One region of the Porphyrobacter sp. HT-58-2 genome, then DNA from elsewhere that is predicted to be linked to it. Evidence: predicted binding sites of a transcription regulator. Region 1 holds the regulator's gene; the other holds the start of a gene.
What was found. The regulator LexA, encoded in region 1, represses DNA repair genes until DNA is damaged. The targets are predictions, from matches to a motif close to GTTCCNCNCTTGTTCT.
Positions count from the first base shown of each region.

Region 2: CHX26_RS03565 (ribonucleoside-diphosphate reductase subunit alpha) is a predicted target of LexA. The motif match lies at 7,569-7,584, and genes of this name have one in related genera.

Region 1 is NZ_CP022600.1:2,398,856-2,413,577, forward strand. Features, by position in the region: gene trpC (indole-3-glycerol phosphate synthase TrpC) at 1-69, shown strand, start outside; gene moaC (cyclic pyranopterin monophosphate synthase MoaC) at 157-642, shown strand; gene CHX26_RS11315 (molybdopterin molybdotransferase MoeA) at 639-1,820, shown strand; gene lexA (transcriptional repressor LexA) at 2,034-2,717, shown strand; gene CHX26_RS11325 (ComEC/Rec2 family competence protein) at 2,953-5,196, opposite strand; gene gltX (glutamate--tRNA ligase) at 5,274-6,710, shown strand; gene CHX26_RS11335 (citrate synthase) at 6,750-8,036, shown strand; gene CHX26_RS11340 (hypothetical protein) at 8,052-8,243, shown strand; gene CHX26_RS11345 (sensor histidine kinase) at 8,244-9,653, opposite strand; gene CHX26_RS11350 (hypothetical protein) at 9,653-10,576, opposite strand; gene CHX26_RS11355 (hypothetical protein) at 10,634-11,830, opposite strand; gene CHX26_RS11360 (Hpt domain-containing protein) at 11,946-12,269, opposite strand; gene CHX26_RS11365 (ATPase) at 12,340-14,722, shown strand, end outside.
Region 2 is NZ_CP022600.1:722,638-737,359, reverse strand. Features, by position in the region: gene argB (acetylglutamate kinase) at 1-743, opposite strand, end outside; gene CHX26_RS15820 (hypothetical protein) at 922-1,083, shown strand; gene CHX26_RS03595 (YdcH family protein) at 1,147-1,398, opposite strand; gene CHX26_RS03590 (thermonuclease family protein) at 1,516-2,013, shown strand; gene CHX26_RS03585 (endonuclease domain-containing protein) at 2,394-2,786, shown strand; gene CHX26_RS03580 (hypothetical protein) at 3,172-4,122, opposite strand; gene CHX26_RS03575 (ribonucleotide-diphosphate reductase subunit beta) at 4,119-5,168, opposite strand; gene CHX26_RS03570 (hypothetical protein) at 5,229-5,417, opposite strand; gene CHX26_RS03565 (ribonucleoside-diphosphate reductase subunit alpha) at 5,491-7,518, opposite strand; gene CHX26_RS03560 (hypothetical protein) at 8,082-9,002, opposite strand; gene CHX26_RS03555 (ribose-phosphate pyrophosphokinase) at 9,395-10,330, shown strand; gene CHX26_RS03550 (ribose-phosphate pyrophosphokinase) at 10,413-10,763, shown strand; gene hisN (histidinol-phosphatase) at 10,844-11,614, shown strand; gene CHX26_RS03540 (host attachment family protein) at 11,639-12,079, opposite strand; gene CHX26_RS03535 (alpha/beta fold hydrolase) at 12,198-13,097, opposite strand; gene CHX26_RS03530 (TraB/GumN family protein) at 13,131-14,063, opposite strand; gene nadB (L-aspartate oxidase) at 14,140-14,722, opposite strand, start outside.

The DNA of each region.
Region 1 (14,722 bases):
GTGGGCGAAAGCCTGATGCGCGCTGACGATATTGCGAGTGCCACCCGCGCGCTGCTCGGGCCAGAGTAGCCAAGGCCCGTTCGTGTCGAGCACAGTCGAGACACCTGACGCAACGGCCTCTCGACTTCGCTCGAGGCGAACGGATAGGAAGGCGGCATGACCAAACTCACCCACCTTGATGACAACGGCGCGGCGCACATGGTGGATGTCGGCGGCAAGGCGGCCACGGCGCGGCGCGCGGTCGCTTCGGGACGGATCACCATGTCGGCAGAGGCGCTGGTCGCGATCCGGGAAGGCAACACACCCAAGGGCGACGTTCTCGGCACCGCGCGCATCGCCGGGATCATGGCGGCCAAGCGCACCGGGGAATTGATCCCGCTGTGCCATCCGCTCGGCCTCGAAGCGGTCACCATCGACTTCGCCTATGAAGCAGACGCCATCCGCGTCACCGCCGCCGCCTCTCTGACCGGCAAGACAGGCGTGGAAATGGAAGCGATGACAGCCACTTCCATCGCACTCCTCACAATCTATGACATGGCAAAGGCGATCGACAAGGGCATGGTGATCGAAGGCGTGCGCCTGATCGCCAAGTCCGGCGGCAAATCGGGCGATTGGACCGCCCAGGGAACAGGCCCGCAATGACCGGAGCGCTGGGCCTTGAGGAAGCGCAGGCCCGCCTGCTTGCCCTGGCCCCGCTGCTCCCGCTCGAAGCCGTCCCGATGGAGGCCATGCTGGGGCGCTATCTGACCGGGGATCTGCGCGCCGCGCGCACTCAGCCTCCGGCCGATCTGTCCGCGATGGACGGTTATGCGGTGACGCCAGGCGATGGGCCATGGCAAATCATCGGTGAAAGTCGCGCGGGCGCGCCCTTTGCCGATCCGCTCACTCCCGGCCAATGCATCCGCATCTCGACCGGCGCAGTGGTGCCGCAGGGCGCGGACCGGGTGCTGCTCCAGGAAGATGCATGGCACGAAGGCGCAACCGTCGCCGCCAGCCAGCCAGCCCCGCCCGGCCGCCATATCCGCGCGCGCGGTTTCGATTTTCATGAAGGCGACCTGCTGCTGACACGCGGCGCACGAATGACCCCGGGTCGCATCGCATTGGCACTCGCCGGAGGACACGCACAGGCGATGGCAGCAAGGCGGCTAAGGGTCGCGGTGATGGACAGCGGCGATGAGCTCGCCCCGGATCCTGCCCGCTGCCTCCCTCACCAGATTCCCGCCAGCAACGGCGCGATGCTCGCCGCGATGCTGGCCCCGCTGGGGTGCGAAGTGACACGCATCGGCCCGGTCGCTGATGATCGCGCGGCGCTCGCCGCCGCCTTGCTGCAGGCCGAAACCGCCGATGTGCTGATCACCTCGGGCGGCGCATCGGTGGGCGATCACGATCTGATCAAGCCCGCGGTGGCGGAATGGGGTGCCGAAACCGCTTTCTGGAAGGTTGCAATCAAGCCGGGCAAGCCGCTGCTGGTCGCCACAAGAGGCGCTCAGGTGATCCTTGGCCTGCCGGGCAATCCGGTGTCGAGCTTCGTGACGGCCTTCCTGTTTGCCTTGCCACTGGTGCGGGCCGCAATGGGCGATCCCGATCCCCTGCCACGCGCGGTCACGATGCCGGCAGGCGAGCCTCTGCCCGCTACTGGCCCGCGGCGCGAATTCCTGCGCGCAGTCAACGACGGCGGCACGGTGCGGCTGGCCGGATCGCAGGATTCCTCCGCACTCAGCGCCTTGGCAGCGGCTGACTGCCTGATCGACCGGCCCGCAGGTGCAGCCGCCCTTGCCGCAGGAGAGCCTGTCCCGGTGTTCCACCTCCAGAATGGCTGAATTGCGCGGGTTTGCTGGCAGGCGCGCTTGACTCAATTTGTTTAGTTGCCTAATTGTTCCTTGTTCGTTCACCTTAATGGCGGACGGCAAGTGCAAACAACGCACCTGTAAACCCGATTGACGGGGACGGTGCCTCTTGGCGCACGCAAGGGATTGGCACGGCGCGCTTCGATGTGGGGTGCGGCGTGGGTGCGACCACAGGAGACTTGACCAATGCTGACCGCAAAACAGCGCGAGCTGATCGTCTTCATCCAGCAACGGCTGGAGGAGACCGGCATCTCGCCGAGTTTCGAGGAAATGAAGGAAGCGCTCGATCTCAAGAGCAAGTCGGGCGTGCATCGGCTGATTTCGGCGCTGGAGGAACGCGGCTTTCTGCGCCGTCTGCCGAACCGCGCGCGTGCGCTGGAAGTGATCCGGGAGCCGGGCGATACCACCCCTGCCCGCAACACCGCTGCCAGCGATAATATCGTGCCGATGCCTGCGGCCCGTACTACGGCGCCTGAGGCCGCCAATGACGTGATCGAACTGCCGCTGCATGGGCGGATTGCGGCGGGTGCGCCGATCGAAGCGCTGGAAGGCCAATCGACCTTGCCGGTACCGGCGGCGCTGCTTGGCCCGGGTGAGCACTATGCGCTGGAGGTTTCCGGGGACTCGATGATCGAGGCCGGGATCTTCGACGGCGATTTCGCGCTGGTGCGGCGCACCAACACTGCGCGCGACGGTGAGATCGTGGTGGCGCTGGTACGCGGTGAGGAAGCGACGCTCAAATATCTGCGCCGTGAAGGCGGCAAGGTGCGGCTCGATCCTGCCAATGCGACCTATGATCCGCAATATTACCGGCCCGATGAGGTCGAGGTGCAGGGCAAGCTGGCAGGCTTGCTGCGGCGCTATCACTGATTGCGACGGGCCGGAGTGTGTTCACCGCGCCGGGGGCAAATCGGCTTTCGGACGTAAAGCGTCGCACTCCGGCGAATTTTTCGTTTTAATTCATTTGGTTGGATTTAACTTGCGGGATCCGCAGGCCGTTTTAGCGGGGGTCTAGCCCCCTCCCAGCCCCCCTTTAGCCTGCTCTTGCCCCCCGCCAGACCCGCGCCAGAGCCCGGCCAGGCTGGCTTTGGCAAAATGCGGGCCTTTATTCCTTCACCCCGCGCCACCAGCCATGATCGCCTTGCGTATCGCCGACGCTGGTGATGCGCTCGTCTTCCAGAACAATGGCGAGCCCTCCTGATTGGCTGAGGAAGCGGCGGTCAGCCTTGAGCCACCGCGGGCGGCAGGATCGGGGCAGGAATCGCTCGGATACGACAATGTCGGCCTCAGCGCAGGCCGCGGCCAGCGCCCGTTCCTCGACCTGATCGCGGCCCCGACCGAGCAAGAGTACCCAGTCACGCTCTCCGCGTCCGATCACGAGGGTGCAGAATGCCGAGGAACAGCGCGCGCCCTCCCATTGGTCGAGCGGCACGGGGTCGGCAGTGACGCTGGCCAGCTCCATCAGATTATCGCGGGTGTAGCGCGAACGGCTGTCGCGCAAGGCAAGCAGGCGCGGCGCTCCATCGGGGGCCCGGCCCGTAATGCCTACCTGCCTGCCATCGCCGGCGATGAGCACATCCGGAATCGGAGTCATTGTCACCATGACGCTCGCAATCCCCACTGGGATCAGCCCGGCAAGTCGCACCCGCCCATTCCACAGGGCGAGCCATAGGCCGCCGGCAACAAACAGTCCGACGGCCAGCCAGCTGATCTGCGGCATCAGCGTGACCGCGCCCGCCTGACCGGCTGTGAAGTGCGCAATTCCCAGCAGCAGCGTGAGCGAGCGCTCGACCAGCCACCAGGCAGGAGCGCCAAGACCGACCAGATCGAGCAGCAGGCCCAGTGCGATCAGAGGCATGGAGACGAAGGTCACCAGCGGTATGGCGATCACATTGGCAAAGGCGCCATAGACCCCGGCGCGGTGGAAGTGGAACAGCACGATCGGCATGAGCGCAATCTCGATCACCACCCCGGTGGCGAACAGCATCACCACCCGCCGCCCGGCGCGGGCCCACCAAGGCTCATCCCGCGCGGCTAGAAAAGCGCGCGCGGGCCTGCTGGTCGATACTGCAATGATCGCAAGCACAGCGGCAAAGCTCATCTGGAAACTCGGCCCGATCGCGCTTTCGGGCCACAGCAGCAGCACAAAGCCAGCTGCCACTGCGACCATCCGCAAGGACAGGGGATCGCGCCCCAGCGCCAGTGCGCCAAGCACCAGCAGGGCGGCAACGCAGCTGCGCACCGTTGGCACCTCCGCGCCGGTGAGCAAGGTATAGCCAACGCCAGCCAGCGCCCCCACCGCGGCCGCCACCACCGGCAGGCGCACCCGCAAGGCCAGTCCCGGCCACAGCGCCAGCAGGCGGAGTGTCACGAAATAGGCTGCCGCGATAAGGGCGCTGACATGCAGCCCGCTGATCGACAGCAGGTGCGTCAGGCCCGCATCCCGCATCGCGACTTCGTCAGCCTCGGCAATACTCCCCCGATCACCGCTGGCAAAGGCTGCCGCAATGGTTCCGGGCGAGCCTGCAACCTGCGAGCGCACATGCTCCGCCAGCGTGCGCTGAAGCCGGGCCAGACCGTCAGCATCAGACGCGGGTTTCACAACCTCCAGCGGGCCGACCATCGTCCCGGTAGCCGAGAGGCCCTTGAACCATGCAGCACGCGCAAAATCGTAACTGCCCGGCAACATCGGGCTCGCCGGGGGCATCAGCCGTGCGCGCAATCGCACCGTCGCACCCTCGGCAAGCCCGTGCGGCACCCCTGCTTCATCGAAAGCAGCCAGCGGAACATTGATCCGAACCTTGCGCGGCACCCCGCTTTGCGCATCGCGCACTGCCAGGGTGAGGCGCATCCGCTGTTCGGCGGGTTGATCCTCGCGTTCGAGGAGATGGCCTTGCAGCAGGCTGACCATCGGTCGTTCGATCGGGGGAGCGCCAACGATTTCCGAACGCGCCCAGACCACAGCGATGCCGAGCACGAAGACCAGGCTGCACACGACCACCGCCTGCCTCAGGCTCGCGCGGGTCTCATCAGCAGCACTGCCCGGCGGCCAGACGGCCAGGGCGCCAATCGCAAGAGCAACCCCGCTCGCCATCGCGGCGCACCAGTGCCATAGTTGTGGCAAGGCGAACCATGTCATGATCCCGCCGGCAAACACCACTGCCAGCCAGGGCGCGCGGTCGAACCCGGCTTTGGCGAGAAACCGTTCTGCCCCATCGAACCAGCGCCCCGCCCCACTGCCAGTGCTGGACAAGCGCGGCCCGGTTTGCCAAGGGCGCGACGTCGGGTTTCCAGCGGCACCATCACCGCCCGGATCCTCTCCCATCGGAATGATCGGCACATCGCGCATCGGCTTGCCCCCCGACCGGCCCAGCCCCGGAAAAGCCAGCGCCCAAGCCGCTCAAAGTGAACAGGAATTCTCAGCTCATGGCAAGCGAAAGCAGCAGCCTCGACACCGCCCCGACCTCCGAAGTCGTGACCCGCTTTGCGCCCTCGCCCACCGGCTTCCTGCATATCGGCGGCGCGCGCACCGCTCTGTTCAACTGGCTTTATGCCCGCCACCACGGCGGCCGTACGCTGCTGCGGATCGAGGACACCGACCGCAAGCGGAGCACGCAGGAGGCGATCGATGCGATCATCGAGGGGCTCGATTGGCTTGGGCTTGATTATGATGCGCCGCCGATCTTCCAGTCCGACCGGGCCGAGCGCCACGCTGAAGTCGCGTGGCAACTGCTGAACGCGGGCCACGCCTATAAGTGCTTCGCCACTCCTGAGGAGCTTGAGGCGATGCGCGAGGAGCAGCGCGCCCAGAAAAAGCCGCTGCGTTACGACGGCCGCTGGCGCGACCGCGATCCGGCCGAAGCCCCGGAAGGCGCGCCCTTCACCATCCGCCTCAAGACCCCCAACGAGGGCGAAACCACGATCCACGACCGTGTCCAGGGCGCGGTGACGGTAAAGAACGAGGAAATCGACGACTACATCATCCTGCGCGCCGACGGCACGCCCACCTATATGCTCGCGGTGGTGGTGGACGATCACGACATGGGCGTGACCCACGTGATCCGCGGCGACGATCACTTGAACAACGCCTTCCGCCAACTGCCGATCATCCGCGCGATGAACGCCATCGAAGGTAACTGGCCCGATCCGGTCTACGCCCACATCCCGCTGATCCACGGCAGCGACGGCGCGAAGCTGTCGAAGCGCCACGGCGCGCTCGGCGTGGAGGCCTATCGCGACGAATTCGGCATCCTGCCCGAGGCGCTGTTCAACTATCTGCTGCGTCTGGGTTGGGGCCACGGTGATCGCGAAGAAATCACCCGTGCCGAGGCCGTCGAACTTTTCGATCTCGACGGCGTCGGCAAGAGCCCTTCGCGCTTCGACCTGAAGAAACTCGAGAATCTCAACGGGCATTATCTGCGCGAAGCCGATGATGCGCGTCTGGCGGCACTGGTGGCCGCGCGGATCGGCGAGGCGGCCGATGTCGAACTGCTCACGCGCGCCATGCCGGTACTCAAGGTGCGCGCCAAGAACCTCAACGAATTGGTCGAGGGGGCAGGCTTCCTGTTTGCCCGGCGCCCTCTCGAATTGACCGATAAGGCTGCCCAGCTGCTCGAGGGCGACGCACGCACCAGCCTGCGCGCCATTTGCAACGCTTTTGCAGCGCAAAACGACTGGACAAGCGAGGCGCTCGAAGCCACTACGAAGGCGCTTGCGGAGGAACTGGGATTGGGTCTCGGCAAGCTGGCGCAGCCGATGCGCGCGGCGCTGACCGGGACGACGACATCACCCGGGATTTTCGATGTTCTGGTTCTTCTGGGCCGGGACGAAGCCCTTGCACGGCTTGACGCCCAGGCGGCGTAAGCCCGCAGCAGGGCAGGGATTTTGGACAGGAGACAGATCTTGGCAGACAAGACGGCGAAACTCGAAATCGGGGGCAAATCGTTCGAATACAGCGTGCTGGAAGGCAGCACCGGCCCCGATGTCATCGACATCCGCAAGCTGTATGCGCAGACCGGCGCATTCACCTTCGATCCCGGCTTCACATCGACCGCGTCCTGCGAAAGCGCGCTGACCTATATCGATGGCGATGAAGGCGTGCTGCTGCACCGCGGCTATCCGATCGGTCAGCTGGCCGAGGACTCGAGCTTTATGGAGGTCTCGTACCTGCTGCTCAACGGCGAACTGCCGAGCCAGCAGGAGCTTGATGAGTTCACCTACACCATCACCCGCCATACCATGCTGCACGAGCAGCTGATGACCTTCTATCGCGGTTTCCGCCGTGATGCGCACCCGATGGCGATTATGTGCGGCGTGGTCGGCGCGCTGTCGGCCTTTTACCATGACAGCACCGACATTTCCGATCCCGAACATCGCAAGATCAGCTCGCACCGCCTGATCGCCAAGATGCCGACAATCGCGGCGATGGCCTACAAGTATTCGGTCGGCCAGCCCTTCATGTATCCTGACAACTCACTGTCCTATACCGGCAACTTCCTGCGTATGACCTTTGGCGTTCCGGCTGAGGAATATGAAGTGATCCCGGCGGTGGAGCGCGCGATGGACCGGATCTTCATCCTCCACGCCGACCACGAACAGAATGCCTCGACCTCGACCGTGCGTCTGGCCGGATCTTCGGGCGCCAACCCGTTCGCCTGCATCGCGGCCGGCATCGCCTGTCTGTGGGGTCCGGCGCATGGCGGCGCGAACGAAGCAGCGCTCAATATGCTCAAGGAAATCGGCACGCCTGACCGCATCCCTCACTACATCGAGCGCGCCAAGGACAAGAACGATCCGTTCCGCCTGATGGGCTTCGGCCACCGGGTCTACAAGAACTACGATCCGCGCGCGACGGTGATGCAGAAGACCGTGCGCGAGGTGTTCGATGCGCTGAAGGTCAATGATCCGCTGTTCGAGACCGCGCTGCGTCTCGAAGAGATCGCGCTTAACGATCCCTATTTCATCGAGAAGAAGCTGTTCCCGAACGTCGACTTCTATTCGGGCATCATCCTCTCGGCGATCGGCTTCCCGACGACGATGTTCACCGCGCTCTTTGCCCTCGCCCGCACCGTGGGCTGGGTGGCGCAGTGGAACGAGATGATCAGCGATCCCGGCCAGAAGATCGGGCGTCCGCGCCAACTCTACACCGGCCCCACGCAGCGCGATTACGTGCCGCTGAGCGCGCGCTAAGGGGTCAAGCACGCCATGATGATGCTCAGAACGGCTGGGGTTTTCCTCGTCGTCATGGGCATCATCTGGATGTTGCAGGGCGCAGGCGTGCTGAATTGGCCTGCCAACAGCTTCATGCTCGCCCAGCAGCAATGGGTCATTTTCGGCGCGCTGACCGCTCTGGTCGGCGCGCTGCTGTTTTGGGGCGCGGGACGGATCAGGCGCTGATCAGAGCGCTGGCAGATCGAGCCGGAACAGCGCCCCGCCACCGGGCGCAGCCGCGACCGTCAGATCCCCCGCCATCGCACGGGCCAAGCGGCGCGAAATATAGAGGCCAAGGCCGGATCCGCCATCGCGCCCGCCGTCACTGTCGCGGCCCAGACGCTCGCCCTTGTCGAAGATGCGCTCGGCCTGCTCGGGGGTGACACCTTGACCCTCGTCTGCGACGGTTACAGAAACACGGCCATCGCCCGCTGTAAAGGCTGTAATCGTTACTGTGCTGGCGGCCGGAGCATAGGCAATCGCGTTGCCGATCAGATTGATGAGTATCTGAAGCACGCGGCGGAATTCAGCGCTGGCGATGGCCGCCCCGTGCTCGCCCTCGACCACCAGCACTGTCTCGCGGTTCTGCGCGCGCACTCCGAGGATGCCGGCCGCCCGCGCTGCCGCATCGGCAAGATCGACCGGCTCCTTTGCCGTGGCAAAGCCGGGGGTCTCGACCACTTCGAGATCAGCCAGATCATCAAGCATCGCGGCAAGGTGTTGCCCTGCGCTCGCGATGGTTCCGGCGTAGTCGCTGTATTCATCACGCAGCGGCCCGGCGAGGCGCGCGCGGATGGTTTCGGCATTGGCGATGATCCGCGCTACGGGCTGCCGCAGCACCGGGGCAAGCGCTGTGCCAACAAGGCGGGTGGGCGAGGCTTCGAGCACCTCACTGGCGTGGGGCGGCAGCCCGGCCAGCGCCATCAGCGGTTCCTCCGGGATCAGCAGCAGTTCAAAGCCGGTCGGCGCTTGCGCATCCGGGCCGAACGGGATCAGACGAATACGCCAGTTACGCTGTGATCCGGCAAAGCGGCAGGCACCACCATCCAGCAGGCGCCAGTGAAGCGGCTGATGATGCGCGATTCCGGTGACCTCAACCAATTCGCTCCATAGCTGGCCGGGCTGTTGCATCGCGGCTGACTGAAGCATGACGGCATCGGGGGCCGTCGCGCTGAGCACCTGAAGCCGCTGACGGGCATCAAGCCGCGCGCTGACCTCTGCGGTCGCACGATCAATCGCATCAAGACGCTCGGCAAAGGCGCGGGTCCCGGCATCAAGCAGCGGGCTTCGCTGCCAGTTTTCGACCAGCACCTCGCAGCCGCCCCCCTCGGTATCGCTCAGCGGATGGATACGCGCAAAGCCCGAAACTTCGGCATCGCCATCAAAGGCGCTGAAAGGGCGCGCAATCCTAAGCCTCATGACACGCGCCTGCCGCACCAACGCAAGCAGTTCGGGGATGGCCAGCGTTCCAGGAAGAGCCCCGCCGCACCGCTCCTGCAAGTTCGCCAGCGCATCGTCAGCCGACAGCAACCGGTCGCACGCATCGGTGAGGCCATAGGCGCCCAGCAGGGATTCGGTGCGATCCATCGTGTTCATCACACGAACCCGCTGCCAGCCAGCAGCGTCGCAGCCTGTTCGGCAGTCAGTTCGGCAAGCCCGCGAGGCAATCGCCCACTCGGCTCTACGATCAGGATCTGCCGTTCAATCGCCGCCGGGCTCACGTCGGTAGCCCGGAGCAACAGGGCAAGCCTTGCGCTTTGCCCTTCATGGCAGGCCAGCACTGCCCCCTCTCGCGAGCTGCGGGTCGACAGGGCCAGCGCGCTCGCGAACAGCGCCAGTCCGGCATGATCGAGCGCCAGCGCCGCCACGACGCCGCGTCGCATACCACCCGCAAGCCGAGCCAGGAGACCAAGGCGGCTCGCGCCCTCATCATAGCTTGCCTGCATCCGCGAGAACGCTGCGGCATCGGGCATATCGCGGCAAGCAACCGAAAGCAGACGGTGGAACAGTTCGGCCGGCAGCTCGCCCAATGGCAGCTCCATCCGGCGCTGGCGCTGCATGAAGCGCGATTGCGCCGCCAGTGACTGCATTGCGAGAGCCGCAGTCGCGCTGTCTTCGGATGCAATGAGTTCCTGAAGCAACGGGCTGAGCACGGGATCAATGGCGTGCCTCTGAAACAGGCGGTCGGCGATCAGGCCTTCGGCAGCCAGCGCATGGCAAAAGCCGAGCAGATCCTCATCTGCCATGAGCCGTTCCGCCAATTGGTCGATCGCGTCTGAATCGGGCCGTGTGTGCGCGCGGATGCCCGGATCATGCCCGTCGCAAACCGCAATCAGTTGAGCCGCGAGATCCTGTATCATGCCCCCGACGCGGGCGAGCACCGCATCACTGACAAGCGCCTTGGCTTCGCTTGACAGCAGGTGGCGCAGAACCGGGACGACCGCCGCCATCGCGCGGGCTTCCCGCACGATTTCGTCCCTCAGGATCGCCTCGACATCAGCGCCGGGGGCAAGGTCCATCGTCTTTTCGCCCATCGTTGCAAGGCATAGCACCCGCATAGTTAAAAGCGTGTTAGATCAATCCACCCTCCCGCGCAGCAGCAAACCGGCCAGTAGCCCCAAGGCGAGACAGGCTATTGCTTCAGGCAAGAGGTTGGCGGCTGTTGCAAGGGCAAGGGCGCACAGCAGACAAACGCGGTCGGAAGCGATGGCGAGAACCGGGCTGGCGGTGGAGCGCTCGGTAAGGCGGGCCATGCCGATGGTTAACGGGCCAAGCACCGCCAGTGGCTGCCATTCGGGCCAGGGCGCAAGCGCGAACCAGAGATTTGCCGCAACCAATAAATCCGCGCCGGCCTTCAGAACATCACCAGCGCGTGGCCGTGCCTCCACCCTTCGCAGCGCTGCAGAGAGCGAGGCATAGGACAGCGAGACTCTCGCCGCAAAGCTCCCGAGCGCCGCCACACCCAATGCTGCAAACGCAGCACCGAAGACGGCGATCAGCACCGCAGCAGCGAGCAATGCCAGCGCTACGCTTCCGGCAATCAGCCCGCCCTGCACCAACCCGCGCGGCGCGAGCGCGCGCACCAGCCTTCCGGCGAGCGCTGCCGATGGCACACGCCAGTCAGCCGGGCCAGCTGCGGCTGCAATCAGCGCCTGTTCGTGTCGAACGACCGCAGCGGCGCTTTCTGCCAGCAGCCAGCTTTCCGGCGCGAGATTATCTGCCGTAAGCTCGCGGCACGGTGTCCCGGCCTGGAGCGCAAGCCGGAGCAACACCGAGATCGCGTCGGCATCGGCGGGAAAATCGGCGAGCTGCTGCACCGGCTTCCCGCGCATCACAAGCAAGCCTGCCCAATGGCGCGCGGCGTCGATTCGCTCGAAATCTTCTGGATAAGTGGTCGCCAGAGGGTGATCGGAAGGTATCCCCGCAACCATCCGTTGCAGCTCAGACCCGGCACCAACCAGGGCGCGCACGACGGTCGGATCAGGCACCAGCCCGTCGTGCAGAATGATCAGATCATCTTCTGACCGCACCAGCGCCGGGATCGCGGCAAAACCCTGCAAGGCATGGAAGGCAGCCCCGCCTGCCTCTACCATGTGCTGAAGCTGCAGCACCTCGCGGTCACGTCTGTCACACAGACACAATACCCGCTCGACGCCTAGCGATTGCAGCAGCGCGACCTGCCAAGCCAGCACACTACGGCCAGCAAGCATGAGTGAGGCACGGCGCTCGCCGGATTCGGCATCACGCAAAGCGGCAATCAGGCCAACGCGCATGGCTGGTTCGCTTTCCGACGCGGAAATGCGCCGACTACGACGATTGGCGCGTTCAGCTCAGCGGTTCAAGCGTGAGCGAGCAGGTTTTACCCCCGCAAACACCCAGAGGAGCGTTTCATCGCTGCCCCTCGCGGGCGCGGGTGCGATGGAAACGATTGAGCACCGCCTCGACCTCGCGGATCGCCATCGGCTCACCCGGGGCAGCATGAAGCGCGATTTCCGCAGCTTGAAGGAGGTCTTCGGCGTGGAAGCTGGCGGCAAGCCCCTTCAGTCGCATCGCGGCCACGTGCCAATTTCCGTCGCATCGGGCGCGCTTGAGCAGATCCAGCTGCTTGGCCGCGCTGTCGATGAAGGCACTGCGCAGCTCGCGCAGCAAGGCGGCATCGTCGCCGGCTGCTGCTGCAAGGGTCGCATCAAGGGCACCGTGGTTGAACGCCATGTGATCCGGGATAGGACGGATTAGGTTAAAGCGGGGTTTATCCCGATTCCGGCTGTGGTATGGATGTCCCATGGCAGGACGGCACCAGATGCGCGCCTTGGGGCGCAAGGGCAATGATGACGGCACCGCGGAAACCGCTGTGGCCGAAATCGAGGATCAGGACGCATCCGCACAGGATGCGCTGGAGCAGTCCGATGACTGGACCAATGACGAACTCTCGCCAGGCGGGGATGCGGCACGGTTCGGCTGGCTGACCCCGGCACTGGCACTGCTTGCAGTGGCAAGTTGGACCGGCTTTTTCGGCTGGGCGCATCAAGCGGAGATTCTCGCTCGCCCTGCCCCGGCTGTATGGGCCGGCTGGGTGGTCGAATGGGCCGTTCCGGTCGCGCTGATCGGGATCGTGTGGCTGCTGGCCATGCGCTCCTCGCGGGCTGAAGCGAACCGCTTCGCTACCGCTGCTGCGCAGATGAACCGCGAAAGCGCGGCGCTCGAAGCCAGGCTCAAGGTGGTCAACCGTGAACTCAGTCTGGCCCGCGAATTTCTTGCCGCAGAGGCCCGCGATCTCGAAGCTCTTGGCCGGATCGCCGCCGAACGGATTTCTGCCAATGCCGGAGAACTGCAGAGCCTTATCGCCAGCAACGGCGCACAGGTCGAGGCGATCAGCACTGCAAGCGAAACCGCGCTCGGGAACATGAACCTCCTGCGCGATCATCTGCCGGTCATCGCCAATGCCGCGCGCGATGTTGCCAACCAGATTGGCAGTGCTGGCCGCAACGCGCAGGAACAGCTGGATCAGATGCGCACCGGTTTTGACCGGTTGGCACAAGCTGGCAGCACCAGCGAGACGCAGGTTGAAAAGGTCAGCGCGCAGGTCAGCGAAACGCTTGGCAGCTTAGAGGATCAGCTGGCCCGGATCGAGGAAATCGCAGCCAATCGCCTTTTCGCAGTGCAAGCAGAGACCGAAGCCTTTCGCACCCGCTTTGCCGCACTCGAGCAAGAGGCGCTGGCTGCCCAAAGCGAGCGCACCCAGACGCTTGCGAGCGAAGGCGATGCCATTGCCGCACGGCTCCAGTCCGCCAGCGAAAACGCGCAATCGAGTTTCGCTGCCGCAATTGCCGCGCTCAATGAAACACTGACTGAGAAGCTCCAGCTTATCGATCAGATCGACCAGAACAATGGCACCGCATCGCAGGATCGACTTGCCGCGCTGCGTGCCGAGATCGAGAGGTTCGATACCGAACTGTCCGAACGCTCCCGTCGCTTTGCCGAGTTGATCGAGCAGCGGCAGGCCGCATTCGAGACGCACGAGGCGCAGGCAAGCGAAGTTCTAGCACAACGCCTGGCAGCGCTGGACGATGCGCTCGCGCAGCGGCGTGAGGTGCAGATGGCCGATCTGGCGCGGCTGGTGAACGAAGGCGAAGCTCTTTCCTCAAGAGTAACAGAACTCAGCCAGTTGATGGCAAATGCCGCGACAACGGGGGAGACGGCACGCTCCAGCCTGGGTGCAGGTCTCAACGCGCTCGGACAACAGCTTGACGAGCGCCGCGCCGCCCTTGCCGAAACCGAGGTTCAGCTCACACAATTGACTGAAGCGGGCGTCCGGCTGCTCGAAATCATCCAGTCCGGCACACGGACATCGCGTGAAGATCTGGCAGCGGCCATTGACGCTGCCAGCGAAAGGCTTGAAGGCGTAGAAGCGCGCGCTGGAAAGGTCGAAGCCCTGATGCTGCGCAGCGCGCAGGCGGGCGGTGACCTGTCCGACTATCTGCTGCGCACCCGCTCTGAAATCGATGCAGCTGAAGTGGCGATCGCAGGCTTCAAATCACGGTTGGCGGAACAGTCGGAGGACGCGCTTGCCCGGCTGCAGGGCTTGCGCGGCGGCTTTGCCCGACTGGCCGAGGAAAGCGGGGCTCTTGCCGGGGAAACGCAGGACCAGTTGCGCGCAGCACTTGCCCAGCTTGAAGCTGCGATTGCTCAAGCCTTTGCAACGCTGGACGCTGGTGTGCGTGACAAGGCAGCGGCACTGGCCGAAAGCATCGGCGGTGAGGCGGTGGGCGTGCTTGAAAGGGCGCTGCGCAACGAAGCGGCCGAGACGATCGGCAAGCTGGAACAATCAGCAGCCCATGCCTCTGGCGTGGGACGTGAAGCCGCCATCCAGCTGCGTGATCAACTGGTCAAGGTCAACGAACTGACCGGCAATCTCGAACAGCGTGTCGCCCGCGCCCGCGAGCTAGCCGAGGAACAGGTCAATAATGACTTTGCCCGGCGCATGGCACTGATCACCGATGCACTCAATTCGGCGGCGATCGACATTTCGGGTGCTTTGTCGAACGAAGTCGCCGACACGGCCTGGGACGCCTATCTGAAAGGGGATCGCGGGATTTTCACGCGCCGCGCTGTGCGCCTGATCGATAACGGGACAGCAAAAGATATCGCCACGTTGTACACCGGGG
Region 2 (14,722 bases), 1.6 Mb from region 1:
ACGCCTTCATCGCGAAGGCGCGCGATGTCTGCCGGGGTGAGATCGGTGAGGAGCTGGCCCTCGCCGTCCAGCACGCCTGCAACGTCCGTCAGCAGGAACAGCCGCGCCGCGCCCAGCGCCGCCGCAATTGCGCCCGCCATGGTATCGGCATTGATATTGTAGGTCGCGCCGTCCTTACCAGGAGCAATCGGTGCGATCACCGGGATCATGCCCGCGGCCACCATGGTATCGATCACCGACGTATCGACCTCCGCCGGTTCGCCGACAAAGCCCAGATCGACCGCCTGTTCGATATTGCTGTCCGGATCACGGGTGGTACGCGTGACCTTGCGGGCCGTCACCAGTCCGCCGTCCTTGCCCGAAATGCCGATCGCCTTGCCGCCCGCGCCTGCGATCCAGCCAACCAGTTCCTTGTTGATCGCGCCCGAAAGCACCATTTCGGCGACCTTGGCGGTGGCCTCGTCGGTGACACGCAGCCCGTCGACAAAGGTGCTCTCCACCCCCAGCCGCTTCAGCATCTGGCCGATCTGCGGCCCGCCGCCGTGGACCACCACCGGGTTGATGCCGACCGCTTTCAGCAGCACGATATCCTCGGCAAAGTCGCGCGCTGCTTCGGGATCGCCCATCGCGTGGCCGCCATATTTCACCACGAAGGTGCGCCCCGCGTAACGCTGGAAATAGGGCAGTGCCTCGATCAGCACTTCGGCCTTCGCCAGATCGAGCGTTTCGGCTTTGGGATGGATCTGCTTGTCAGTCACCGGCGTTGTCGTCTCCGCGCGCGGATCGCGCTTTCGCCGCGCCCTAAGGCTTGGCCCTGCGCGGAGCAAGCGGCTTGCTGCATCGCCGCGCCCGGCTGCACCGCGCCGAGCAATTAGGCTTTGGCCGCAAATCATGGTAAACGCTTGGAGAAAGGGGGCCACCATGACCGACAGTCCCGACGAAAAGCCAGGCAAAGACCCGGAAGGCGGGGGACGCCGACAGGGCGACCGGCGGCAAGCCGACCGACCCTTTGAAGGGCCAGACCGCCGCAAGGGCGATCGCCGTTCCGGCACCGACCGCCGCACCACCCCGCGCGAGGATTGAGCGCCCGCCCGCCAAGGGTTGCAGGCGGAGCATCGCCTCATGCCCCGCCCGCGCAAGCCTCGGCTATTCGGCGTGAACCTGCTCCAGCATCGCCGCGATCTCGTCGAGCAGATTGAGCCGCTCCCGCTTCAGTCCTTCGAGCCGTTCATCGCTCGCCGCCTCGACTTCGCTCTCGATCCGGTGAATTTCGCGGTTCACCACATGATGCCGCTCGGCCAAGCGGGCGAAATGCGCGTTGGTGAGCTTCAGCTGGTGCAGCGCGGCGGTATCCCCGGCGAAGATATCGGCCAGTTCGTTCGGTGTATGTGCGGACATGTGTCTCTCCCTGATGATGCCCCGGCTTAGGCACCCGCGCCCGCTCGGTATTTGACCGGGGTCAAAAGGACTGGAACCTTTCTGCATCCGCGATATTCTGAGTGTCGGGATAGCAGCATGACACGACCGACGCCTTTGCGCCGCCGCTGGCTGGCGTTTGTTGCTCTGCCGCTGGCGGCTGCAGGCGGCTTTGCGCTCTGGCCCGACACCGGCGAGGCGCAGGGCCGCGAGGATGAGGACGGGACCGAGCGCGCGCTGTTCCCCGTCTGCTCCGGCCCGGTGCGGGTCACCTGCGTCGTCGATGGCGACACCATCTGGTATCGCGGCACCAAGATCCGCATCGCCGATATCGACACCCCCGAAGTCACCCGCCCCGGCTGCCCGCGCGAACGCGAACTTGGCCGCCGCGCGACCGAGCGGCTGCGGCAACTGCTCAACGCCGGGGCCTTCCGGCTGGAGACACCCCCCGGCGGGCGCACGCAGGACCGCTTTGGCCGCGAGCTCAGGATCATCACCCGCGGCGGGCAGAGCCTCGGCAACGTGCTGGTGAGCGAGGGCCTCGCCCACCGCTGGGGCGGATCGAAGCGCGGCTGGTGTGGGGCCGCCCGCACTTGACAAACTTGACACCCTGTCAAGCAAGGCGTCCCGCAATTTATCCCTTATAATCAGCACTATGCGAGGAATTTCGCGCGCTTGACGGACAGGGGAGAGGGGCTGTGTTTCGCCCGTCGCCAGCGCATCCGGGCCGCGCGGCAAGGCCGGAGCGACGGGCGCAGGGGAGAGAAAGCGCAGCCGGGGCATGGGCGCGAGGGTAAGGCGCGGGCGGGGCGGTAGGAAAGGGGGTGGTAGCGGGGGTTGGTTTATGCGGCCGCGCACTTGCCCACCCCTAACCCCTCCCGCAAGCGGGAGGGGGACTTAACTCCCCTCCCGCTTGCGGGAGGGGCCGGGGGTGGGCCTGTCTTGTCCAAACCTTCGACTTGCGATAACTTCCTGAAATGCCTGAGTGGACACCCCGCGACACCGCCCGCGCGCGCACCCTGCGGCGCGAGGCGACGGGGCCGGAGCGGGCGCTGTGGGTGTTTCTTGCGCGCAACCAGCTTGGTGCAAAATTCAGCCGCCAGATGCCGGTCGGCCCGTTCTTCGCCGACTTTCTGTGCCGGGAGTTGCAGCTGGTGGGGGAGCTCGACGGCTTCAGCCACGACGTCGCGCCGGAACACGACGCACGCCGCGATGCATGGATGGCGGAGCGCGGCTTTACCGTGCTGCGGTTCACCAACGCCGCTGTGCGGGAGAATATCGAAGGCGTGGTGACCGCGATCCGCATCGAGGTGGAGCGGTTGCGCGCGGATCAACCCTCCCGCTTGCGGGAGGGTCGCGAGACTTACTGAGCCGAAGGCGAAGTTAGTCGCAGCGGGGTGGGCCTGCGCCGAGGGTTTGGGATTTTCCTTCTATCTGCGGTGGCCCCGCGCCCACCCCTAACCCCTCCCGCAAGCGGGAGGGGGATTAAGCGCCCCAATTCTCGTCTCCCGTTTACGGGAGGGGGACTACTTCACTTCACCCCTCCCGCTTGCGGGAGGGGCCGGGGGTGGGCGCGTCAACAACGCCACCCCACCCCACGTCATCCCGGCGCAGGCCGGGGATCCAGTGCGGTCAAGTGCAAACGTAGCGGAAAGAAGCTGGGCCCCGGCCTACGCCGGGGTTTGTAGAGCGTCCCGCGAGTTGGAAGCGTCGCGCTGGCCCACCCCTAACCGCTCTCGGAGGCGGCAGGGCACTCTAGCGCCGTGCGATCGCACCCCAGCTTCGAAACTTATAGGAGGCGTTCGCATTTTTTGTTCGAGGATTATCTGCCAGTAAGAGGGCTAAAATGCATTCCTCAAAAAAACGCCTGTTGAATTTGGCAAATGCAAGCATTGCGAAGTAGGCCCCAATGGACGCTGCGAAATATAATGCTGAGCGCCTGTATGATAGAACCCATCCATCTACACTAAAAAAGGCCACAACAGACTTCACAATGATTACCCATCCAGCAATGATCATTATAAAGGAGAGAAGCCTCAAGGCACCATATATCACCAGATAATTGTACATCCTCTGATAAGCGAGAGGGCAATTGTTCGCAACGTGATGCTCAACCATTTTTTCCCACCGAGTGCCCTCTTCTACCTTTACCGTCCGGCTGATCTTGGAAAACTCGCTCCTAACATCTGGCAATAATCCTTCCGGGAGCTTGGGATCATAGAAGCTTACCGGCTTCAGCCATATAAAGAACGACAAAGGCAACCAAATCGGGAAAAGAAAAACAAAAAGAGCAATAGAGGTAAGCCTTGACCTGTGCTTATTCCATGCCTCAGAAATCTTTTGTGTAAGAAATGATTTGGTGAACTGGTCACATGAAATTCCTGCAGCCGTGTATTCTTCCTTCTTAATCCATACGTTTGAAGGATAGCTTAAGGCCGTATGGACAAATTTTTCAATGAAAATGGAAGACAGGTATGCACCGAGATGGCCGGCAAGGTAACTCGCCGAAATCCATAATATCGCGAGGATTACGGTATTTACTAGGTCGCTGCCGAAATGATTGACTTGTGCGAGCGCCGGGCTCCCTAAAATGGTTTCCAATGAGTACTGGGCGAGGACAAGCAATATGGCCCCGCCCGGTAGATACACCGCCAAATCATAGGTAGCGAACGGGAGAGATTTGTAGCCCCCCATTCCCTCACTCACTCCGCAGCCTCAGCCCCAAACAGCCCGGCCTCAGCCTCGCCTTCGGCGCCCGGCTCGTTCGCGGCCTTGGCCTTCTGGCGCTTGTCGAAGCTTGACCACACGGTGTTCCAGTCGCCGCGGGTGGCGCCCTTCGAATATTCCGTCGCGCGGGTTTCGAAGAAGTTGGCGTGTTCCACCCCGTTCAGCAGCGGCGCGAGCCACGGCAGGGGGTGTTCCTCGATCATGTAGATTTCCTGCAGGCCGAGCTGCTTCAGGCGCCAGTCGGCGATGTAGCGGATGTAACGCTTGATCTCCTTGGCGCTCATCCCGTGGACCGGCCCCATTTCGAAGGCCAGGTCGATGAAGGCGTCTTCGAGGCGCACGGTCTTCTGGCAGATGTCGATCAGGTCTTCCTTGACCGACTTGGTGAGGCACTGGCGTTCCTCGCAGAAGGTGTGGAACAGCTTGATGATGCCTTCGCAGTGCAGCGATTCGTCGCGCACCGACCAGCTGACGATCTGGCCCATGCCCTTCATCTTGTTGTAGCGCGGGAAGTTCATCAGCATGGCGAAGCTGGCGAAGAGCTGAAGCCCTTCGGTGAAGCCGCCGAAGGCTGCGAGGGTGCGGGCGATGTCTTCATCGGTATCGACCCCGAACTGGCCGAGGAAGTCGTGCTTGTCCTTCATTTCCTCATATTCGAGGAAGGCGCTGTATTCGGTCTCGGGCATCCCGATGGTGTCGAGCAGGTGCGAATAGGCCGCGATATGCACCGTCTCCATGTTGGAGAAGGCGGCGAGCATCATCTTGACTTCCGTGGGCTTGAACACCCGGCCGTAGTTTTCGTGATAGCAGTTCTGCACCTCGACATCGGCCTGGGTGAAGAAGCGGAAGATCTGGGTGAGCAGGTTGCGCTCGTGATCGGTGATCTTCTGCGCCCAGTCGCGGCAATCCTCGCCGAGCGGCACTTCTTCCGGCATCCAGTGGATCTGCTGCTGGCGCTTCCAGAAGTCATAGGCCCAGGGGTACTGGAACGGCTTGTAGGTCGAGCGGGCTTCGAGCAGCGACATGGGCGGATACTCCTTCGGGTGTTCTTGTATAGCAGATACGCGCCGGGCGGGCGCTCGGATTCAGTTGGGCCAGTAAAAGGCCATGACGATCAGGCAGAAGGGGACGAGCATCCCCACCATGCCGAGATGGATCACCGCCGCATTGCGCAGATGACCGGGTTTGTTGCGCTTCAATTCGCGCACCGACTGGACGGCAAACCAGGCGCTGACGGCAAGGCCGATGAGCGCGACGACAAATGGCAGGTTCATTGCGGTTTCTCCCCCGGTTTCGCGGGCGCTGACGGGCGGCGTTGCGGGCCGCCCGGGCGCTGCGGTGTGCGGCCTACTGGCAGCTCAGGCATTCCTCGTAATCGGTCTGCTCGCCATTGGCGGAGAGTTCGATCTTGGGCGCTTCGGAGGTGTTATCGGCCTCGACCCCGCCGACGAAGCCGGCGCGCTGCACGGACTTCGAGCGGAGGTAGTAGAGCGACTTGATGCCGCGTTCCCACGCCTGATAGTGCAGCATCATCAGGTCCCACTTGTCGACGTCAGCCGGGATGAACAGGTTCAGCGACTGGGCCTGATCGATATAGGGCGTGCGGTCAGCGGCGAATTCGAGCAGCCAGCGCTGGTCGATCTCGAAGCTGGTCTTGTAGACCGCCTTTTCCTCCGGCGTCAGGAAGTCGAGGTGCTGCACCGATCCGCCGCGTTCGAGGATCGAGTTCCAGACATTGGTCGAGTTCTTGGCCTTCTTGTCGAGCAGCTTTTCAAGATAGGGGTTCTTGACGATGAAGCTGCCCGACAGGGTCTTGTGGGTGTAGATATTGGCCGGGATCGGCTCGATGCAGGCGCTGGTGCCGCCGCAGATGATGCTGATCGACGCGGTCGGCGCGATCGCCATCTTGCAGCTGAACCGCTCCATCGCGCCCATGTCCGCGGCATCGGGGCAAGGCCCGCGCTCCTGCGCCAGCAGCATCGAGGCCTCCGAGGCCTTGGCGTGGATGTGCTTGAACATCTGGAGGTTCAGCGCCTTGGCCATCGCGCTTTCGAAGGCGACGCCCTTCTGCTGGAGATAGGAGTGGAAGCCCATCACCCCGAGGCCGACCGAGCGTTCGCGGCTGGCGGAGTACTTGGCGCGGGCCATCTCGTCCGGCGCGCGGTCGATATAGTCCTGCAGGACGTTGTCGAGGAAGCGCATCACGTCCTCGATGAACTGCTTGTCGCCCTTCCACTCTTCCCAGGTTTCGAGGTTGAGCGACGACAGGCAGCACACCGCCGTGCGGTCATTGCCGAGGTGGTCGATCCCGGTCGGCAGGGTGATTTCCGAGCACAGGTTCGAGGTCGAAACCTTCAGCCCCAGATCGCGGTGATGCTTGGGCATCATGCGGTTCACGGTGTCATTGAAGACGATATAGGGCTCGCCGGTGGCGAGGCGGGTCTCGACCAGCTTCTGGAACAGCGAACGCGCATCGACCTTGCCGCGCTCCGACCCGTCACGCGGGCTGCGCAGGGTGAATTCGGCGCCTTCGCGCACCGCGTTCATGAATTCGTCGGTGACGAGCACGCCGTGGTGCAGGTTTAGCGCCTTGCGGTTGAAGTCGCCCGAGGGCTTCCTGATTTCGAGGAACTCCTCGATCTCCGGGTGCGAGATGTCGAGATAGCACGCGGCCGACCCGCGCCGCAGGCTCCCCTGCGAGATCGCCAGCGTGAGCGAATCCATCACGCGCACAAAAGGAATGATGCCGCTGGTCTTGCCGTTCAGCCCCACCGGCTCACCGATGCCGCGGACATTGCCCCAATAGGTGCCGATCCCGCCGCCCTTGGACGCGAGCCACACGTTCTCGTTCCACGTGCCGACGATCCCTTCGAGGCTGTCCTCGACCGAATTGAGGTAGCACGAGATCGGCAGACCCCGGTTGGTGCCGCCGTTCGAGAGCACCGGGGTGGCGGGCATGAACCACAGGTTCGAGATATAGTCATAGAGGCGCTGGGCGTGATCCTGATCATCGGCATAGGCATCGGCCACGCGGGCGAAGAGATCCTGATAGGTCTCTCCGGGCAGCAGGTAGCGATCGGTCAGCGTCTCCTTGCCGAAATCGGTCAGCCGTGCATCGCGCGCAGCATCGGTCTGAATCGTGAAGCGGCGGTCGTTGACCTTCTTGCTGTCGCTCTTGGCGGCATCCTTGGCGGCTTCCACCATGGCATTGCCGAGCGCCTCGGTCGCCTTGGCGGCGATCAGCGCGTCCGAGCCTGCATCCATCGTTTTCATTGTCACAGCCTTTTCATCCCCCGCGGCGGGCGCAGCGCCCGTGCCAGTATCCAGTTCATTCGTCACATCACCCGGCACGTTTTCGCTCGCCTTGAAATCCATTGTCAGCCCCACTTTGTCCCCCGAATCGGGGATATGGCACAAGAGGCCATGTTCCGATTCTGTTCTATACCTGCTGGTCCACAGACTTGCCAACAGATACGCCCTCCGGGCGGCCTGCAGGACAGTCGGTCAGTCCCATCTGCGGTGCGCGGCGGAGCCCTTGGGCCGGAGCGAATCATCCGCCTTGCGCCCCCTTCGGGACGGTCGATGATTCACCAAGGCTTGGGGGTCCGATTTGCACCGAACCACTAGATGATGAATCAGCCGGGGAATCCCGTCAACGGCAGATTAAGCACGTAGTTACCATGAGAGGGGTGTTTCAGACCGGTGCCACAGCCGCGACGCGTGGAACAAGCTTGAGTCGCGCGCCCCGCAAGCCCCAAATTGAATCTGTGAAGAAAAATGTGGTGATTGAATCATTCGAATCCAGCCGTGAATCTTTTGCACGGATGGCGGCACGAATGTTGCGCGGATCGGGTGTGCAGCACTGGCGGCGAACAAGGCCGAAGCGATCTGCTCCATCGGCGCATCGGGCCTGGGGACAGGGGCTCTCCCTTACGTCATTAAAGCGGGCACCATTCGACCATGACAGCGCTGCGCGGTCGCCGCGGCCGTTCGTCCTCGATCACATAACACTCGCCGATGATAGCCCACTCACCGTGCACCCGCCGCCCCGACGGGTCGAGCAGGCGAGCCCGCGTATGCTTCTCGAACTCGAAGGTGATGGCCTTGCCGAAGCCCCACCCCTTCGGGCTTTCGAGAACCATCGTGCAATCGCTGACCCGGTCGCGGGGCAGCATCTTGCATCGCATCAGCACGATGCCCTCGATATTGGCATCCAAGGCCGCCGGCGGATGTTCACGGCCCGGTGGCGGGTCCTTGAAATAGCCGCGCCGGTACCACGTGCTGACCGTGTATCCGTCGCCATCACCGAAGGCGTTGCCAAATCTGCCAGCCGCCATGCCTTCACCCTGCCCGCCCGCCTTGCCGGGAGAGCCTGACACCGGGCCGGGCGCAGCACCGGCGCCCTCTCCGGTCACTTGCGCCGGCGGGGCTGAAACCACCGGAGACACCGGTGACGGGGGCGCGCTGGCCGCCGTGTCCGGCAACGGCAGCGGCAGCGGCAGCGGAACCGGGACCGGCGCAGGCTCCGCCGGCGGAACCCTGGCAGGCGCCGGGCTGTCGGTCGCGGCCCTTGTCGGACTGGCGACAGGCGCACCGGAATCCTGTGCCTTGCTGTCTTGCGCCTGATCGCCCGGGCTGCCGCCGCCGACCGCGATTGTAACGATCGCCGCAAACGCATCGGCGCCCCGATCGACCGACCGCGCCGAGGAGATGAACAGGATCAGGCTGAACAATGCTGCCGTGATGCAGATCGAAAGCACCATCGCCACGCGCTTGTGCGCGGGCATGGTGCCGGGGGCATGGAACAACATGGCCGGATCAAGCAAGCGGGCAGACGTCAACAGGGGGGGCGATCCCATCGCGGGTGTCCTCAACACAGCACCAAGGCACCGACCGGGGGCATCCCGTCACGGATTTCAGTCCCGCGGCGATGTTCTCATCGAGCCGCAGGATTAGTGCGCTGCACAAGCTGACTACCTGATTAACAACGATTACTTGGGCAAGCTGGCTGCGCGATATGTCCCGGATCAAGCAGGTCGCGCGCGGCAGGAAGCTGGTCTGGCATCCGCCGTCATGACCTTGGCACGGCCGGTCTCTGCGGTCCCTGTCCGCAACACAGGGCTGCACGCGCCCCGGATGATCTCCTGGCGCACCGTTGGCATAAGCTGACGAGAACGCCGCCGCGATGCGTTGCAATTCCATGACGCCGCGCTAGGCGGGACGGGTCACGCGCCAACGGGGATTCGCATCCATGAAAATCATGTCCGGCAACTCGAACCTGCCGCTCGCGCGGGCCATTGCGGCCTATCTCGAAATCCCGCTCACCGATGCAAGCGTGCGGCGCTTCTCGGACGAGGAAGTGTTCGTCGAGATCCACGAGAATGTGCGCGGCGAGGACGTGTTCGTCGTCCAGCCGACGAACTTCCCGGCAAACGACAATCTGATGGAGCTGCTGATCTGCATCGATGCGCTGCGCCGCGCCTCGGCCAAGCGGATTACCGCAGTGGTGCCGTACTTCGGCTATGCCCGACAGGATCGCAAACCCGGCCCGCGCACGCCGATCAGCGCCAAGCTGGTGGCGAACCTCATCACCGAGGCCGGGGCTGACCGCGTGCTGGCGGTCGATCTTCACGCCGGGCAGATCCAGGGCTTTTTCGACATCCCGACCGACAATCTTTACGCCGCCCCTGTCATGGCCGCCGATATTCAGGCGCGCTATGGCGATCAGCAGTTGATGGTGGTTTCGCCCGACGTCGGCGGGGTGGTGCGCGCCCGGGCGCTGGCCAAGCGGCTCGACAACGCGCCCCTCGCCATCGTCGACAAGCGCCGCGACCGGCCCGGCGAGAGTGAGGTGATGAACATCATCGGCGACGTGCAGGATCGCCACTGCATCCTGATCGACGACATCGTGGATTCGGGCGGCACCCTGTGCAACGCCGCCGAGGCGCTGCTGGAGAATGGTGCGAAGTCGGTCGCGGCCTATATCACCCACGGGGTGCTGTCGGGCGGTGCGGTGGCGCGGATCAACGGGTCGAGCCTCAAGGAGCTCGTCATCACCGATTCGATCCGCCCGACCGAAGCCGCCGAAGCCTCCGACCGCATCCGCATCCTGCCGATTGCCCCGCTGGTGGGCGAAGCGATCCGGCGCATTGCAGACGAAAGCTCGGTGTCGAGCCTGTTTGATTGACCCCAAAGCCGTTCGTGCTGCGCGCAGTCGAGACACAGCGCAAAGGCCTCTCGACGTCGCTCGAGGCGAACGGAATGAGGTCATGAGGTTCGACCCCGTCGAAGTCCGCCTGCTGCTGATCGAAGCCGCCCGCGCGCGGCAGGTCTTCACCTACGGCGCGCTGCTGGGCATTCTCGGCCATGCCTTCACGCGACCCCTGATGCGCCAGCTGTGCAAGGTGCTCGACCGGATCGACGAGGATGGGCGGGCTTGCGGCGAACCCGGCCTTGCGGTGCTGGTGGTGCGCCAGTCGGACGGGCTGCCGGGCCAGGGCTGGTTCGTTGCCCGCTCCGGCGTCCACGATGATCTGCCGCTGGAATGGGAAGGCCCGGAAGCGCGGCGCTACACTGAGGCTCGACAGGCCGAGGCGTTTGATTATTGGAGCAACGCGTAACCCCCGCCGTTCGTGTCGAGCGAAGTCGAGACACCTGCGCGCGGCCTCTCGACTTCGCTCGAGGCGAACGGAGCCCTGTGATGACCGATAAAGACCTCGCCCTCGCCTTGGCGCTAGCCGATGCTGCCGGAGCCGCCATCCGCCCGCTGTTTCGCGGGCAATGGGATCATGAACGCAAGGCTGACCGCAGCTTCGTCACCGAAGCCGACCGCGCTGCCGAAGCAGCGATGCGCAAGTTGATCGAGGACACCTTCCCCGCCGACGGGATCATCGGCGAGGAATACGGCACCCGCAACGACAGCGCGGGCCGGCAATGGGTGCTCGATCCGATCGACGGCACCACCAGCTTCATCGCCGGGCGCCCGATCTTCGGCACGCTGATCGCGCTGCTTCAGGATGGCTGGCCGGTGCTCGGCATCATCGACCAGCCGATTGCAGGCGAACGCTGGGTCGGACGCATCGGCCAGCCGACCCTGTTCAACGGCAAGCCCGCCAAAGCGCGCCCGCTCAAGGAACTCTCCGACGCGGTGCTCGCCACCACCAGCCCGCACCTCTTCACCAATCTCGAAGCCGACGCCTTCATGTCGGTCGCCAAGACGGTCGCCGAGAAAAAGATCGTGTTCGGCGGGGACTGCTACAATTACGCCCTGCTCGCGAGCGGGCATGTCGACGTGGTGATCGAGGCGGGCCTCAAGCTCTACGACTATGCCGCGCTTGTCCCGGTGGTCGAAGGCGCGGGCGGGATGATGAGCGACTGGCAGGGCAACCCGCTGGATGCCGGCAGCGACGGCACAGTGATAGCCATCGGCGACCCGGCGCGGCTCGAAGATGTGCTGGAAGCCATGGGGTAGGCGGCGGGATCGCCGCCCGCCGGTTCAATGGGCGGCAATGGCCGCCGCGATATCGTCGGTGGTGTGATCGGTCAGCACCTTGTCGATTTCCGCGACCAGGCTTTCGTTCGTCGCTCGCCCATAATTCCGGCGCAACTCGCCCAGCGTGCGCGGCGCGGCGATCACCACGATCCCGGCTCCGGGGTGCGCCTGCGCCGTGTCTTCGAGCAACCCGGCCGCATGACGCGCAAAGGCATCTTCGCGCTGCTGGTGCAGATCGGTCTCTTCGTAGCTGCTGCGACTTTCGCCGAAGCGCGCAAAGCTGCGTCCGGGCGAATCGTCACCCTGTTCGGCGGTCGAAGGGTTGTCCTGCCGCGCATGGTCGAGCGTTTGCAGGACAGCGAACTTCTCGTCCCCTTCATTGCGGAACAACAGCAGCTTGGCGCCGTCAGCCACCATCACCAGCGTGCCGTGTGCGATCTTCATGTCTTTGCCCTCCAGTCAGCGCGACCCGATTCTCCTTTCCGCGTGATCCCTGAGCGGCAAGCGGCAGGTATAGCAGGAGCGGCGTGTCTTTGTAACCGCCGGGCAGGCCGAAGCCGGGCTACCCGCCGCGGGCGTGGGTGACGATTTCCTCGGCTATGCGCGGCACCAGCGGGATCGGGAGATCATGGCCCCAGCCGGGGATCGTCACCAGCCGCGCGCCGGAGATGTGCCGCGCGGTATCCTCGCCCGCCTCCAGCCTGACGAGCGGATCGGCCTCGCCGTGCAGCACCAGTGTCGGCGTGCTGACCTGCGCAAGGCGCGCGCGGCGGCAGCCATCGTCGATGATCGCAGCCAGCTGGCGCGGCAGGCCCGCCGGATAGACCGAGCGGCGCACGTTCCTGATCACCCGTTCGCGCTGGGCGTCGACGTCGAAGGGAAACTCCGGGCTGTCGGGGCTGCCGATATTGCGTGCAATGTTGAGCCCGTGGGCGATCAGAGCCTCCTCCTCCATGCTGGTGATCGGCGCGGTCAGCGCCTCGATCGCGTGCTTTTCCGCCTGAGGCAGCTTGGCGTTGCCGGTGGTCGACATGATCGAGGTCATGCTCATCAACCGGTGGCCGTGATGCACCGCCATCAACTGCACGATCATCCCGCCCATCGACGCGCCGACCACATGCGCGCTCTCGATTCCCAGCGCATCCAGCACCCCGATCCCGTCATGCGCCATGTCGGTGAGGGTGTAAGGCACCTTCGCCGGAAAGCCGATCTTCTTGCGCAGCACCTGCATTGGCAATGAGGGCGCGCGGGCGCCTTCCATCTTCTGCGACAGGCCGATGTCGCGGTTGTCGTAGCGGATCACGCGGAATCCCTCGCCCACCAGCGCCGCGACCAGTTCATCCGGCCACAGGGTCAGTTGCGCGCCAAGGCCCATCACCAGCAGGATCACCTCGTGCGCAGGGTCTCCGTGATCTTCGTAGAAGATTTCGATACCGGTGGTGGGGGTGGTCAGGCTGGGCATGGGCGGGTGATCCTCTGTTGCGGCCCGCGCAGCTTATCTCCAGACGGGTCCGCCGATATCGAAGCCGCGCGCGTCCAATTGGTCAAGCACCCCGCCTTCTTCCGCCAACACCCGCAAGGGGACAACCGCCAAAGTCGTGCCGGTCGCGGTGCTGGCTTCGGCGATGCGTTCCACCCAGATGCCGCGCAACTCGCTGCCGAGCAGATCGTCAGCCCAGGGCCAGCACTTGCCGAGCGCCACTTCAAGCGGGTTCGCCATCACCGCCGGGATCGCATAGCGCCGCCAGTCGGCCCCGCGCTGTTCGACGATCTCCGGCCCGGCCTCGACCGCATCCATGGCGGCAATCATGCAGGGCACATGGGCGGAAGGGGGTGCTTCAGCGAGCGTGTCGAGCACATCCTCACCGCGCAGAGTGGCCGCACGGGTGGTCGGCACCTTGGCCTTGTCGGCGGCCTTCCTGACAACGTCGGAGGCATCGTCGGTGGTATCGCGGTTGAAGCGCAATCCCTTCCTGAGCATCTGGAACGCGGTGAGCAGGAAGCTCTGGCGCGCATAATCGTCCTTGGTCGCTTCGCCTATGGCCTGAAGCCGCGCCCATTCCTGGGGCGGGAGATAGTCGCTTGCCACGGTCTTGTCGGGCAGCTTGGTGAACTTGCTTCCCGAAAACATCAACCGCAGCACATCACCGGGCGAAACCTTGGGCCGCGCGCCGAGGATCACCCGGTCAGCCTCGGCGGTGGCTTCCCTGAGCCGGTCGGGCTGCCACGGCGTGGTTTCAGGGATAGCGCGAATCTCGCCGACGAGGATGATGGTGCCGCTGGGCGTATCGATGACCCACATCGGCGCGCCGGAACGCTGGGCGGTGACGACGATGGAATTTTCGGACTCGGTCGGGGCGGGGTCCTGGGCGGCGAGGGGGGTGGCAAGCAACGCAGCGAGACCGAAAGCGAGCGGAAGGTTTCTCATTGATGCAGACCCTTGAGACGATGCGCGGATGGCTATGCGCCACCAGATGAACCGCGCCCGAACCCGCAAGTTCCGCCTAAGGCACCAGCACCGTGTCCTTGGCCTCATCCGCCAGCTCGGGATAATCGAGCGTGTAGTGCAGCCCCCGGCTCTCCTTGCGCTTGAGGGCGCTCTGCACGATCAGTTCGGCTGATTGCAGCAGGTTGCGCAGTTCGATCAGGTCGGTCGTCACGCGGAAAGCGCCGTAATAATCCTCGACCTCGCGTTTCAGCAGTTCGATCCGGCTCGCGGCGCGTTCCAGCCGCTTGGTGGTGCGCACGATGCCGACATAGTTCCACATGAAGCGGCGGATTTCGGTCCAGTTCTGCTTGATGACCACCTCTTCATCCGAATCGGTCACGCGGCTTTCGTCCCACGGCAGGATTGCGGGCGGGGCTTCCAAACTGTCCCAGCGCGCGAGGATATCCTGCGCCGCCGCCTCGCCGAAGACGAAGCATTCGAGCAGCGAGTTCGACGCCAAGCGGTTGGCGCCGTGCAGCCCGCTTTCGGTGCATTCGCCCGCCGCCCACAGCCCCGGCACATCGGTGCGCGCAGCCAGATCCACCACCACGCCGCCGCAGGTATAGTGCTGCGCAGGCACGACCGGGATCGGCTCCCGC